DNA from 2 places in the Serratia sp. GW822-FHT06D09 genome. Region 2 is predicted to be linked to the other one. Evidence: predicted binding sites of a transcription regulator. Region 2 holds the regulator's gene; the other holds the start of a gene.
The links. Region 2 encodes PhoB, which activates phosphate uptake and scavenging genes when phosphate is short. Its sites were predicted from a motif close to CTGTCATAAAACTGNCNNAT; they were not measured.

Region 1 (7,301 bases), on a different contig from region 2:
GCCGATGGCTGCCAGCAGCGGGAATGGCGAGGCAAGCTGGCGGGCAAAGTGGTGTACGCGAAAATAAGCCCCATCCGCCCCCAGCTCTTCTGCCGCCACGGCAAGATCAATGGATTGCAGCAGCGCATCTGCCGCCGAACGGGTGCCCGACTGCGACGAAGGCGTCCAGTGGCCGAAAGAAAGGAAGCCGATTTTCTTCATGGGGTGATCCTTAGATTCATTAATGACCGGATTACAGTGACAAAAATCGCCCCCTTCCGGCCAGAAATATCGTGGCCGATCGCACTAAACGGATCCTTTTACGCCACGACGCCACACTGCCTGAGCATTGTAATCAAAAAGTAAATATCGTATAACAGGCTCCTCCGAGGGGTGTCCTGTTACGGGCTGAGATGGCGCAAGCCGAACCCTTTGAACCTGATCTGGGTCATGCCAGCGAAGGGACGGTCGGCAATCCCCTCACGGCGGTTGCCTGTTCATACCTCACCTCAGCGCGCCCGGATCTCCACTCACTTTTGGAGGTCCCATGTTTACTCCCTTATTCGATAACGGTCTTTACGGAAAGCTGCGCCAACAGGCCGGCGGTCACTGGCAGGACTATGTGGCACACCCCTTTATTCAGCAACTGGCCGCCGGTACGCTGCCGGAACCCGCTTTTCGCCGCTACCTGACGCAGGATTATCTGTTCCTGATCCACTTTGCCCGCGCCTATGCCCTGCTGGTCAGCAAACTGCGCACCCTGCCGGAAATGCGTGCCGCTACCGCTTCGCTCAATGCGATTGTCGCCGAACTGCCCCTGCACCTGGCCTATTGTGCCGACTGGGGATTGAGCGAACCGCAGATAGCCGCCGAACCCGAAGCGCCGGAAACCCTCAATTACACCCGCTATGTGCTCGATATCGGCCACGCCGGAGATGCTCTGGATCTGCTGGCAGCGTTAATGCCCTGCGTCGCCGGCTATGCCGAAATCGGCCTGCGCCTGCTCAACGATCCCAACACCGTGATGGAAGGCAATCCCTATGCCTCGTGGATCCGCAACTATGGTGATCCCGCCTATCTGAGCGGCGTACAAGCCTCCCTCGACCTGCTGGAAAACGTTGGCCTCCAGCGGGGTGCCCCAAGCCGTCTAAACGAACTGTCGGCGATTTTCACCACCGCCACCCGCCTGGAATCCGCCTTCTGGCAGATGGGGTTGAATGCCCAATGAGCCTCGGCGACACGCAGCACGGCAATGCCCGGCCCGGTATTCAGGTACGGGATCTGACCCTGCGCTTTGGTCAGCAGGTGATTTTCGATGGTCTGAATTTCGATATCGCCGGCGGCAGCTTCGTTGCCCTGCTCGGTGCCAGCGGCGCGGGGAAAACCAGCCTGCTGAAGATCATCGCCGGGCTGGCGAAACCCACCTCCGGTACGGTTATCGGCAGCGATGGCCTACCGATCGCCGGACGTATCGCTTATATGGGGCAAAAGGATCTGCTCTATCCCTGGCTGACAATTGACGAGAATATTAGCCTCGGTGCGCGGCTGCGCGGCGAAAAGGTCGACCGCGCCTGGGCGGAACATCTGCGGGAACGCGTGGGCTTGACCGGCTATGGCCGCAGCTTGCCTGCCGCGCTGTCCGGTGGCATGCGTCAACGTGCCGCTATTGCCCGCACGCTGTATGAGCGCCAGCCGATTGTGTTGATGGATGAACCCTTCTCCGCGCTGGATACCATCACCCGCGCCATGATCCAGCAGCTGGCCGCCGAACTGCTGGCGCAGCATACCGTGCTGCTGATCACCCACGACCCCATGGAGGCCTGCCGCCTTAGCCACCGCCTGCTGGTGCTGTCCCGTTATCCGGCGGGGCTGGACGACAGTCATGTTATCGAGGGCTTACCGCCGCGAGCACCGGACAATCCTCAGTTGCTGAAAAGCCAGAGCGAGTTGCTGCTGCAACTGGTGAGGGCCGCCGGATGAAAACCCTCCCTGAAAGCCGTCTGTCGCGGATGCGTCGCAGCCTGACGGTGTTCGCCGGCCTGTTGCTGCTGTGGGCACTGGCCACGCTGGGCGATATCCCCGCCTTCCTGTTGCCCTCCCCCTCGGCGGTGGCACAGGCGCTGTGGGACAACCGGGCGTACCTCGCTTATCACACGCTGATCACCGCCTCGGAGATCGCCTGCGGTTTGCTGGCCGGGGTTTTACTCGGTGCCACGCTGGCGCTGTGCATGATCTTTTCGCCGCGCCTGCAGCGCTGGTTGATGCCGTTGGTGCTGACCAGCCAGGCGATACCGGTGTTTGCGCTGGCGCCGCTGTTGGTGCTGTGGTTCGGCTTTGGCATGAGCGCCAAAGTGGTGATGGCGGTGCTGGTGATTTTCTTCCCGGTGACTTCCGCCTTCTTCGATGGGCTACGCCGGGTCAATAACGATTATCTCGATCTGGCCCGTACCCTACGTGCTTCTCCCTGGGCCCAACTGCGTCACGTACGGCTGATGGCGGCGCTACCGGCTTTCGGTTCCGGGCTGCGGATGGCCGCCGCCGTCGCCCCTATCGGCGCCATCATCGGCGAATGGGTTGGCTCGGCGGAAGGCCTGGGTTACGTCATGCTTAACGCCAACGCGCGCATGCAGACCGACATCTGCTTTGCCGCGCTGTTTATTTTGGTGCTGATGACCGTCTTGCTATGGGTGACGGTAGACGCGCTATTGCTGCGCCTGATCGACTGGGCACCGGAAAATGATTGATCGCCTCACAACAACAAGGGTAACAACCATGCTTAAAAATACCGTCTGCGGGCTGCTGCTCGGCGCCACGCTGGCAAGCCAGGCCAATGCCGCGGAAAAACTGACGCTGGTGCTCGACTGGTATATTAACCCCGACCACGCGCCCATCATGGTGGCCGAGCAGATCGGCGCCTTCAAGGCCGAAGGGTTGGACGTCAAGATTGTGCCCCCTTCCGACCCGGCGCTGCCGCCGCGCCTGGTGGCGGCAAAACAGGCCGATTTGGCCATCACCTACCAGCCGCAGCTGCACTTTTTTGCCGATCAGGGCCTGCCGCTGGTGCGCGTAGGCACCCTGATTAACTCACCGCTCAATACCGTGATGACGCTGGATAAAAGCATCACCACCCCAGCAGGACTTAAGGGTAAAAAAATCGGCTATTCGGTCAGCGGCATCGAACAAGCCACCTTGGCGACCATGCTTGAGCATGAACACCTCAACCCCAATGAAACCAAACTGATTAACGTTAATTTCCAACTGACCAGCGCCCTGCTGGCGGGCCAGGTCGATGCGGTAATCGGCGGCTATCGCAACATTGAAGCGCTGGAGCTGAAACTGCAGGGCAAAGATCCGGTGGTATTTAACGTGGAAGACTACGGTGTGCCGAGCTACGACGAGCTGATTATCGTCGCCAATCGCGATTCGCTGGCCGAGCCGAAAATCAAAAAATTCCTCGCGGCGCTGAAAAAAGGCAGCGACTATCTGCACGCCCATCCGAAGGAAAGCTGGCTGGCGTTCGCCAAAGCCCATCCGGAACTCAATACCGAGCTGAACAAACAGGCCTGGCAAGCCAGCCTGCCGCTTTTCGCAACCGATCCGGCGAAGCTGGATAAAGCGCGCTATCAAGCCTACGAACAATTCCTGTTCGACAACAAGCTGATCAAAAAAATCACGCCGGTGGAGCAATACGCGGTGGAGCTGAATTAAAGGTTATTCGCTTTATCAGGGGCGCAGTATGCCGCGCCCCTGCCATTCCCCCTCAGGCAGAAGGCGCGACGGTAACGTCACCCTGACCGCTGCGCTGCAAAGCCTGCAGCACCAGGCCACTCGCCTTGCACCGCTCCACAAAATCACGCACATAGGCCGCCCCCGACGCTTTTTGTCGCGGAACCGCCATGGCCTGCTGGATGGCAGTGAAATGCCCGGCCAGCACCCGATACCCCGGGTTTTGCGCTGCGGCAGCCAGCAACGGTTGACGCACGCCCGCAGCCGCATCCAACCCCTGTTCGAGGAACAAGGCGATCGCGTCGGCGGAGGTATCGGCACGCACCAGTTGCGCCTGCTTTAAGGTTCGCGACAGATACAGGTCGTAAGCCGCTCCCTGGCCTACGGCAATGCGCACCTCGGGCCGGTCAAGTTCGGCAACCTGTTGCCAGGGAGACGCCTGGGCCACCAGGTAGGTCCCCTCAATGATCGCATAAGGCGCACTGAACGCGATCTGCGCCGCCCGCACCGGTTCGATGGCCATAAAGGCGATGTTCCAGTCTCCGGTTTCCAACGCGGCAAAAACCTTGCCTGCGGCATCATAGGTCACCAACTCCAGCGCCACGCCCAACTCGCGGGCCAGCGCGCCGGCCAGCGTCACGGATACCCCCTGAGGTTCTCCGTCTGGCCCCCTCTGCGCCAACACCGGATTGCCCAGATTGATGGCCGCACGCAGGATCCCCTGCGGGGCCAAATCATCGAGTACGACGGCGGGAATGCTATGCATGGCTTTCTCCTGAAAAAAGGGTGTAGGTGTTTCGTCAACGCTCTCCGTTAAGGCTAGAGCCAAACCTCGGATGAGCAACATTCAGCCGCTTTTCGCCTCGCTGGCGTGATTCATGTCACACTATTGTCACAAAAACGACCGATCGCACTCTGCCACGCCAGGGCAGTGCAAACACGCATTGACCCTGGCGCTTTCAATGCGCTATACCCTTCCTCTTTCGCGTCGTGCTTGGGTCGGCGGCGTTTGCCAGGGCAGTTAAGATTTCCTTTTTAATCAGACAGGGTACGGTGGATGGTTTCAGCATTAATCTCGTTTGCACTTTTTTTAGCCTCAATTTTAATCTACCGCACCCGTGCCGCCGCCAACCGCTGGTGGCTGGCCACCCTGTTGACGCTGCTGGGCAGCTATCTGATCCTCAACGTGGTGCTGATCGCCAGCAACTACTTTACCGGTGACGGCATTACCGATGCGGTGATCTACACCCTCACCAGCAGCCTGAAGGGCGCCGGCGTCGGCAAATACCTGCTGCCGTTTGTCGGCCTGCTGGCGGTGCTGGCGCTGATCTTCACCCTGTTGACCTGGAGTCTGGTACGGCGCAAGGCGAAAAGCAGCAGCGTGGTTTACAGCGTGCTCGCCGTGCTGCTGGCGCTGTTTTCCGTCGGCACTACTCCCGCCTTTCAGGACATCTCGCTGTTGGTGAAGAGCCAGATTAGCGGCGATACCGCCGACTTTGACACCTATTACAAAGCGCCGAAGAAAACCGTACAGGGCAAAGCGCCGAACCTGGTCTATATCTATGCTGAAAGCCTGGAGAGAACCTACTTCGACCAACAAACCTTCCCCGGCCTGACCGACGAACTGAACCAGCACCGCGAAAACAGCATCGACTTCAGCAATACCCAACAGCTGCCCGGCACCGGTTACACCATCGCCGGCATGGTGTCTTCACAGTGCGGTATCCCACTGTTTGCGCCCTTTGACGGCAACGCCTCCAGCGCGGTATCCACCTTTTACCCGGAAAACGTCTGCCTGGGCGACGTGCTGAAATCCGCCGGGTACGACAACTACTTTTATCAGGGCGCCGAGCTGGCCTTCGCCGGCAAGGACACCTTCCTGAAATCGCACGGTTTTGACCATGCCTACGGCTTTAAGGAATTACGCGGACAGGTCAGCGACCCGGGCTACAAAAATGACTGGGGCTGGTACGACGATACCGTGCTGGACGTGGTGTTCGACAAGTTCGTCGAGCTGTCGAAGCAGAACAAAAAGTTCTCGCTGTTCGCCTTGACCGTGGACACCCATCACCCGGACGGCTTTATCTCCGCCAGCTGCAGCAAAAAGTCGTTCCGTTGGCAGAATAAAGAGAATCGGTCACTGAGCGCAGTGGCCTGCAGCCAACAGCATATCGCCGCGCTGATCGACAAAATCAAGGCGTCCGAGTACTTCAAAAATACCGTTATCGTGGTGTCTTCGGACCATCTGGCGATGAACAATACCGCCTATGACATCCTGACCAAGCAGAAACGCCGCAACCTGTTCTTTATTATCGACGGCACCCGCCCGCAGACCGCGCTGCATAACGAGAAGCGCAGCACCCTGGACAACGGCGCTACCGTGCTGGACGTGATGGGTGGCGATAACTACATTGGCCTCGGTCGCAGCAGCCTGTCCAGCCCAACGCTGGCGACGTTGTTTTTGAATATCGACGAAAAAATCAACGCCTGGAAACCGGCGGTGGTCAAGCAATGGGGCTTCCCGAACAGCATCACAAACTACAGTCTCGACGATCGGGGCAACCGCTTTACCTTCTCCGGCATCACCTTTAAGGTGCCGTTTATTCTGAAGGTGACGGACAACAAAATTGAGCCGATATTTAACGTCTACCTGTCCACGCCGCTGAAAAAACAGCTTGCCGGGCTGGGCGCTGGCGAGAAATTCGTCTGGGTCGACAAGTGTTATGAAATCGGTCGGGTGTGGTCGCCAGAACTGGCGTTGAGCACCGACACCTGCGTCGCGTCGGGCAGCCTGGCCGCCCCACCGCACATCGTGCAGGCCAAAGGGGGCAGCTATCGCGGCAAAATAGACTTTGAGCGTCCGCCAAACGATAGCATCGCCGCCTACCAAAGCGCCGTCGATAAACTGAAAGTCGACGACGCCGCCGTTAAATATCACGCGGACGCCATCGCCTTTATGCTGCCGGGCATGCCGGAACAGGTGAAAGCGATCACCGGCGTTTCCAGCGTCGAAGACTGGGGCCGTTGGTCAGACGCCAACCTGGCGCCGACGGTGAATATTGATTACGTCGATCCCCTGCCATCAGCATTCGATCTGGTGCTGCGCGCCCGCGCCTACGGTAAAAACGTCGGCGAACCTATCTCGGTGCGCGTCGGCAATCAGGAGCAGTTTGTGACGCTCAGCGAACAGGACACCACCGTGACGCTGCGCTTCGACAACCCTGCCGGAGCCAGAAACATCAGCATCACGCCGCCGGCCCCCACGGAGCCACAAGAAGGTGCCAGCGGCGGTTTTGTACCGAAGAAACTGGGTATTGGCCTGGTCTCGCTGAAAGTGGAACAGGCTGCCCCCGCTTCCTGATCATCGCGCTGCATGCGGCGTCCGCGTTATTCGGGGCGAATTTATTCGCCCCCTGCCGTTTCTCCAAAGCTTTTGCGCCCATCTTCGGCTAACCTGTTGCTGTGAATTGATATCGGCATCCGTATGCCTCCCCGCCGCATAGCCGGGAGAACCAAGGAGAGAGTATGAGCAGTCAGCAATCCGGCACCGGCCTCACCCCCGCTCAGGCAGTCGAACAACTGGAAGCGCTGTATGT
Region 2 (7,301 bases):
AAAATCAGCGCCGCCAGGAAGAAGCTGCCCAGCCCACCGAAGGTGTTTTGCACGTAAGCATGCAGGATCACCGCGCCGTTGGTCGCGTCGGGTACCAACACGCCGCTGCCGGAGCCCAGCTTAAACAGGCTCAGATAAACCAGCGTCAGGCCCACACCGGCAATCAGCCCGGCCAGGATGGTGTAACGCGTCAGCAAACCGGCATCTTTAACGCCGCGGGAACGCGCAGCATTAACGATGACGATGCCGAATACCAGCGCGCCCAGCGTATCCATGGTCAGATAGCCGTTGACGAAGCCGGAAGAGAAAGGAACGTTCTGATAAATGTCGGTCGCCGGGATAGGCGTACCTGCCGGCCAAACCAGCGCGGCGATGCCGAGCGCGCCCAGCGCAACAATTTTCAGCGGTGCCAGCACGTGGCCCACGGTATCGAGCAGGCGGCCCGGATACAGCGAGATGCCGATCACCAACGCGAAGTACACCAGGCTGTAAATAAACAGCGGCATGGCGCCATCACCGGTCAGCGGTGCAATGCCCACTTCAAAGGAGACGGTCGCGGTACGCGGCGTGGCGAACAGCGGGCCTACGGCCAGATAGCAGACGGTAGCCAGCAGCAGACCGGCGCGACGGCCAATCGGCGAGCTCAGGGCGTCAATGCCGCCACCGACGCGCGCCAGGGCGATCACGGTCATCACCGGCAGACCGACGGCGGTGATCAGAAAGCCGATAGCTGCGGTCCAGACGTGTTCACCGGACTGTAAACCGACCATCGGCGGGAAAATGATATTCCCGGCGCCGACGAATAAGGCAAAGGTCATAAAACCCAATGCGATAATATCTTTTGACGTTAAACGATGACTCATACGATGTCGTGTTGCCTGTTCAAATGAAAAAAAATGCCCGATATGGAGGTAGCGTTAAGCCCCATCCGGTTGCCGGCTTGCCATTTCATCGCGAGACCAATAAGAGCAGAAAACGCATAACGTCCGGCGTTTTGTCCTTATTCGAAAGTGACCACTCATGATGATGGGCAGAGTTTTAGGAGTTATAAATGGAGGTTTAGTCCGACAACGGAGGCTAAGTTAAACGTTTATAGCGTTGAAAGGCAAGTCGCATGACAAAAAGCAGAGCTATCGACCAGATTATCTTTCGACACCAGTCGATCATAGGGGCTATCAATAAATATACAATACATGATTTGTATCATTTTTGAGCAACGCATTCACAAAACGTGAAGAAGATGCCTCATGACCGCGCGAAACCGCCAATAAACCACCAGTTTCCGCGCGGTCTGAACCGATTTTTTGCCCTACCAAACCTGCTCGGCAATATTGACCACGCTTTGCAGTTTATTCCACTGCTGCTGCTCACTCAGGCTGTTGCCCTCTTCAGTCGAAGCGAAACCGCACTGGGTGCTGAGGCAAAGCTGTCGACGATCGACAAACTGCGCCGCCTCTTCAAGTCTTTGTTTCACCTGCTCGGGGTTTTCCAGATCCCCGTTTTTGGTGGTAATCAGGCCCAGCACCACCTGCTGTTTGCCCGGTTTGATAAAACGCAGCGGCTCGAAACCACCGGAACGCTCATTGTCGTATTCCAGGAAGAAAGCGTCGATATTCACCTGACCAAACAGGATCTCCGCCACAGGTTCATAGCCGCCCTCGGAGATCCAGGTGGAGCGGAAATTACCGCGGCAAACGTGCAACCCGATGATCAGATCCTCCGGCTTATCGGCGATCGCCGCATTCAGCACATCCGCGTAAATGCGCGCCAGAAGATCCGGATCCTCTCCACGTTCGCGGATCTGCCGCCGTTGATCGTCAGAGCACAGGTAGGCCCACACGGTGTCATCCAGTTGCAGATAACGGCAACCGGCATCATAAAACGCCTTGATCGCCTCGCGGTAGGTCTGCGCCAGATCGTCAAAATAGCCGTTCAGATCCGGGTAAACCTGGCTGTCGATGGCCTTACGCCCACCGCGAAAGTGCAGCACGCTCGGGCTTGGAATGGTCATCTTCGGCACCGCATCACCGGCGATGGCCTTCAGAAAACGAAAGTCCTCCAGCATCGGATGTTGCGGGTTGAAGCCCAATTTGCCGACCACCTTGATACTGCGCGCCCGCGTTTGTACGCCGTTAAACTGGATCCCCTGCTCCGCGTCATAACCTTCCACGCCGTCCAGTCCTTCCAAAAAGTCGAAGTGCCACCACGCTCGACGGAATTCTCCATCCGTCACGACTGCCAAACCGAGATCTTTCTGTTTTGCCACCGCCAGACGGATCTGTTGGTCTTCAACTTCCCGTAACTGAAGGGCATCAATCTCGCCCTGCAGAAACTGTTGGCGAGCGGTTTTCAGCGCCGCAGGGCGTAACAGACTGCCGACAACGTCAGCGTGAAAGGCAGAATTGCAATCGCACATAATATGACTCCCGCTAGCCGGCAAAAGCTCGGGCCTTTGCCTCAGTGATTTACAGTGTGAACTATTACGCCGGGTTATTAAATAGACTTCCAGACGTCTAGATGACTTATAATCAGCATGCTGTCACGTCGACTGACGGGCGGCAACGGAAGAATTTTCACAGGGGATGAAAGAAATTCATGTTGGGCACTCAAGGTGCCCAGAGGCAGGCTTATTGCAGGCCCAGCGCCAGGCGGGTTTTCTGCAGAGTCTGCGGCGGCAGTGGCAGATAGCCGTCGTGATTGACCAGATTTTGCCCGGTGTCCGACAGCACGCGATCGAGAAATGCCGCCGTCAGCGGCTCCAGCGGCTGGTTGGGCGCTTTATTAATGTAAATATACAGATAGCGCGACAACGGATAGCTGCCGTTACGCACGTTGGCATCATTTGGCGTCACATAGTTTTGGCCGGTCTCCGCTAACGGTAACAGCCGTACGCCGCTGGCGCGAAAACCGATGCTGGCATAGCCGATACTGTTCAGCGAACCGGCCACCGCCTGCACGACTGAAGCCGAGCCCGGCAGCTCATTGACGCGCGGCATAAAATCGCCGCCGCACAGCGCACGCAGTTTGAAATAGCCGTAGGTGCCGGAGGCCGAATTACGTCCAAAACGTTGCAGCGCACGCTGTTGCCAATCACCGGTCAGCCCCAGTTCCCCCCACCTCGTCAAAGGCTGGCTTTCGCCACAGCGCAGAGTCGCGGAGAAAATTCGGTCGAGCTGCTGCAGATTAAGACCGCGCAGCGGATTGTCCTGATGCACCAGCACCACCAGCGCATCGACCGCGACCGGTACCGCCAACGGCGCATAACCGTAACGATGCTCGAATGCAGAGACTTCCGCGGCCTTCATCGGGCGACTCATCGGGCCAAGCTGCGCTGCACCAGCCGCCAATGCGGTTGGCGCCGTGGAGGAACCGGCGGCCTGGATTTGCAGATTAACGTTGGGATAATGCTGGCTGAAGTCCTGCGCCCACAGCGCCATCAGGTTCGCCAGCGTATCGGAGCCGACGCTAGACAGGTTGCCGGACAGCATGCCATCCGGCTGTGCCAGCGCGCCTCGGCTTGCCAACAGCGCCAGGCAAAGCAACAGCCCTCGGGTGATTCGGATCATGCCAGCCTCTCGCGTTAATTTTTCACCGCATTCTCTGACAAAGCTGCGGGAACAATCAACCGGTTAGGCAAGGTAAAGATAAATCGGGTGCCGATGCCCTGCTCGCTAAGGATCTCCAGCCGCGCATCGTGGTGACTGAGCGCATGCTTGACGATCGCCAACCCCAGCCCGCTGCCGCCGGTCTGGCGTGAACGGGCTTTGTCGACGCGGTAGAAGCGTTCGGTCAAACGGGGAATATGTTCGGCCGCGATGCCCGGCCCATTATCACTGACCTGAAACTGCGCGCCGTTTGGCGTCTGCTGCCAGCTGACCTCAATATTGGTGCCTTTCGGCGTATGATTGACGGCGTTATACACCAGATTCGACACCGCACTGCGAAGTTGGTCATCGTTACCGAACACTTTCAACTGCTCATTCACCCGGAAGGTGATCTCGTGGTTGCCGCCGCTCAGCGATTGCGCCTCACGTTGTAACACCCGCAACATCAGGGGGATATCAACCCGCTCGTTCATTTCAACGTTAGGCGCCGCCTCGATGCGCGACAGCGTCAGCAGTTGCTTGACCAGTCCGTCCATGCGGCGAGTCTGCTCCTGCATGGTGCCCAACGCCTTACCGCGCAGCGAACCATCCAGCTCTTCGTCGCTCATCATTTCCAGGTAACCCTGCAATACCGTCAGCGGCGTACGCAACTCGTGGCTGACGTTAGCGAAGAAGTTGCGCCGAGCCCCTTCCAGTTGACGCATCTGGGTCACATCGCGGGCTACCATCAATAATTGCCCTTCGGAGTAGGGCATCACACGAAACTCGACGTAATGCTCGTTATTCAGTTGCAGCGTCAAAGGGCGGGAGAACTCCTGCTGTTGCAGATAGTGACTGAACTCCGGATAACGCAACAGGTTGAGAATGTGCTGGCCATTGTCTTCCGGCCAGCGGAAACCCAGCAAATGCTGCGCCAGCCCGTTGCACCAAAAGATATTGCCTTCGACGGTAGTCATCACTACCGCATCGGGCAGCGATTCCGCTCCGCTACGGAAGCGTTTGATCAACAGCGCCAGCTCACGACGCCGACGACGGTTCCGTTGCTGCATCTGATACAAGCCGTAAAACAGCGGTTCCCAGCTCCAGCGGCCAGGCGGCGGCGTCATGCTGCGGTCAACCCACAGCCAGTGGGAAAGTTTGAGTTGATTGTAGAAATTCCATACCAACGCCGCCAGCACGGAGGCCAGCAGCAGCCAGGGCAGATAACCGAAAATCAGCCCCAACAGTAAGGCAGGCAGGCAGAAAAGGGCCAGCTCCAGGGCCAGCCTCTTCCAGGATAGACGTTCTAACACGGCATATTCTCCAGCGCGGCGCGATCAGTAGCGCGTTGAGAATCGGTAGCCGGTGCCCCGAACGGTTTGAACCATTTTGTCATGACCACTGGTCTCTAACGCCTTACGGAGCCGACGGATGTGCACGTCAACGGTGCGGTCTTCCACATAAACGTTAGTGCCCCAGACGTGATTAAGCAACTGCTCACGGCTATAAACGCGTTCAGGATGGGTCATAAAGAAGTGCAACAGCTTGAACTCGGTCGGCCCCATATCCAGCGCTTGTTCGTTAGCCATCACGCGGTGTGAGGAAGGGTCCAGGCTCAGCCCTTGCATTTCAATCACTTCTTCCACCGCCATCGGTGAAATACGGCGCATTACCGCCTTGATGCGCGCCACCAGTTCCTTCGGTGAGAAGGGTTTGGTGATGTAATCATCCGCCCCGACTTCCAGGCCGCGCACCCGGTCTTCTTCTTCACCGCGCGCGGTCAACATCATCACCGGAATATCGCGGGTTAGCGCTTCACGCTTCATATGTTTAATAAACTGAATGCCGGATCCCCCGGGTAACATCCAGTCGAGCAACACTAAATCAGGGAACGGCTCAGACAGGCGCGTCACGGCGCTGTCATAATCCTCAGCTTCCAACGGTTGGTAACCATTCTGTTCCAACACAAAGCACACCATCTCACGGATCGGCGCTTCGTCTTCCACCACCAGTATGCGTCTTGCCATCGTCAATCCTGCCAATGTGTTAGCGATCACAGTTGATTGCGGGCGCCATTATGCGTCAGTTTTGTGACACTTTTATGAAAAAAGCGGGCTGTTATAGGCAGTAAGCATAGCGATTATTTCCAACGTCAAAGAAAAATCATTCAGTTGTCATAATGATTGCGTCACGACAGCCGCCGCAACGCCCTTTATAATCACCGCCATTACCCTATCGCCCCGGGAGTGTCATGCGCCTGATCCACACCTCTGACTGGCATCTTGGCCAGTACTTTTTCACCAAAAGCCGCGCCGCCGAGCATCAGGCATTTCTGCGCTGGCTGATCGAACAGATCGAACAACACCAGGTGGATGCGCTGATCGTCGCCGGGGATCTGTTCGATACCGGCTCGCCGCCAAGCTACGCCCGCGAGCTGTATAACCGCTTCGTGGTGGAACTGCAGCGTACCGGCTGCCAGTTGGTGGTGTTGGGCGGCAATCACGACTCCGTGGCCACCTTAAATGAATCGCGTGAATTACTTTCCTGCCTGAATACCACCGTGATCGCCAATGCGCAGAGCGAAATCGAACAACAGGTGCTGGTGCTGAATCAACGCGACGGCCAACCGGGTGCGGTATTGTGCGCCATTCCTTTTCTGCGCCCGCGCGATCTGCTCACCAGCCGCGCCGGTGAGTCCGGGGTGCAAAAACAGCAGGCGCTGCAAGAGTCTATCGCCGACCACTATCACACCCTGTACCAGGCCGCCTGTGCGCGCCGTGATGCGCTGGGCTTGCCGCTGCCCATCGTCGCTACCGGCCATCTGACCACCGTCGGCGTCACCACGTCCGACTCGGTGCGCGACATCTATATTGGTACGCTGGATGCCTTCCCCGCACAGGCGTTCCCGCCGGCCGATTACATCGCGCTGGGGCATATTCATCGCGCGCAAAACGTCGCCAAATCTGAACATATTCGCTATAGCGGCTCCCCTATCCCGCTCAGTTTTGACGAGTTGGGCAAGGCCAAAAGCGTGTTTATGGTGGATTTCGCGGCGGGTGCCCTGCAACAGGTCAGCGCGTTGGAGATCCCAAGCTTCCAACCGATGCAGCTCATTAAGGGAGATTTGGCGCAGATCGAGCAGCAATTACGGCTGTTCGCCGATTATCAGGGTGAATTACCGGTATGGCTGGATATCGAAGTGGCGACCCAGGATTACCTTAGCGACATTCAGCGTCGCATTCAGTTGCTGGCCGATCAACTACCAGTAGAGGTCGTGCTGCTGCGCCGCAGTAAGGAGCAGCGTCGCCAGGCCATTGAACAGCAAGACAAAGAAACGCTCAACGAACTGAGCGTCACCGAGGTCTTTGAGCGGCGGCTGGCGCAGGAACCCGAGATGGCCGAAGCGCGCAAACAGCGAATGAGTCAGATGTTCCAACAGGTGGTCGAAGCCGTACGGCACCAGGATCAGGAGCCGAACCAATGAAAATCCTCAGCCTGAGATTAAAAAACCTGAATTCGCTGCAGGGGGAATGGAAGATAGACTTCACCGCCGAGCCCTTCGCCAGCAACGGATTATTTGCCATCACCGGCCCCACCGGCGCGGGTAAAACCACCCTGCTGGACGCCATCTGTCTGGCACTGTACCACCAGACGCCGCGCCTGAATGTCACGCCAAGCCAAAATGAGCTGATGACCCGCCACACCGCCGAGTCGCTG

Region 1: opgB (phosphatidylglycerol--membrane-oligosaccharide glycerophosphotransferase) is a predicted target of PhoB. The motif match lies at 4,595-4,614, and genes of this name have one in related genera.

Annotation. Positions count from the first base shown of each region.
Region 1 is NZ_JBXALO010000003.1:247,251-254,551, reverse strand. It holds gene AC1RKG_RS08875 (LLM class flavin-dependent oxidoreductase) at 1-201, opposite strand, end outside; TPP riboswitch at 359-461, shown strand; gene AC1RKG_RS08870 (TenA family protein) at 527-1,207, shown strand; gene AC1RKG_RS08865 (ABC transporter ATP-binding protein) at 1,204-1,959, shown strand; gene AC1RKG_RS08860 (ABC transporter permease) at 1,956-2,723, shown strand; gene AC1RKG_RS08855 (ABC transporter substrate-binding protein) at 2,752-3,687, shown strand; gene AC1RKG_RS08850 (ABC transporter substrate-binding protein) at 3,740-4,471, opposite strand; gene opgB (phosphatidylglycerol--membrane-oligosaccharide glycerophosphotransferase) at 4,763-7,066, shown strand; gene AC1RKG_RS08840 (AMP nucleosidase) at 7,231-7,301, shown strand, end outside.
Region 2 is NZ_JBXALO010000005.1:280,807-288,107, forward strand. It holds gene brnQ (branched-chain amino acid transport system II carrier protein) at 1-863, opposite strand, end outside; gene AC1RKG_RS14575 (cobalamin-independent methionine synthase II family protein) at 1,310-2,416, opposite strand; gene AC1RKG_RS14580 (PstS family phosphate ABC transporter substrate-binding protein) at 2,628-3,566, opposite strand; gene phoR (phosphate regulon sensor histidine kinase PhoR) at 3,581-4,897, opposite strand; gene phoB (phosphate response regulator transcription factor PhoB) at 4,922-5,611, opposite strand; gene sbcD (exonuclease subunit SbcD) at 5,836-7,068, shown strand; gene sbcC (exonuclease subunit SbcC) at 7,065-7,301, shown strand, end outside.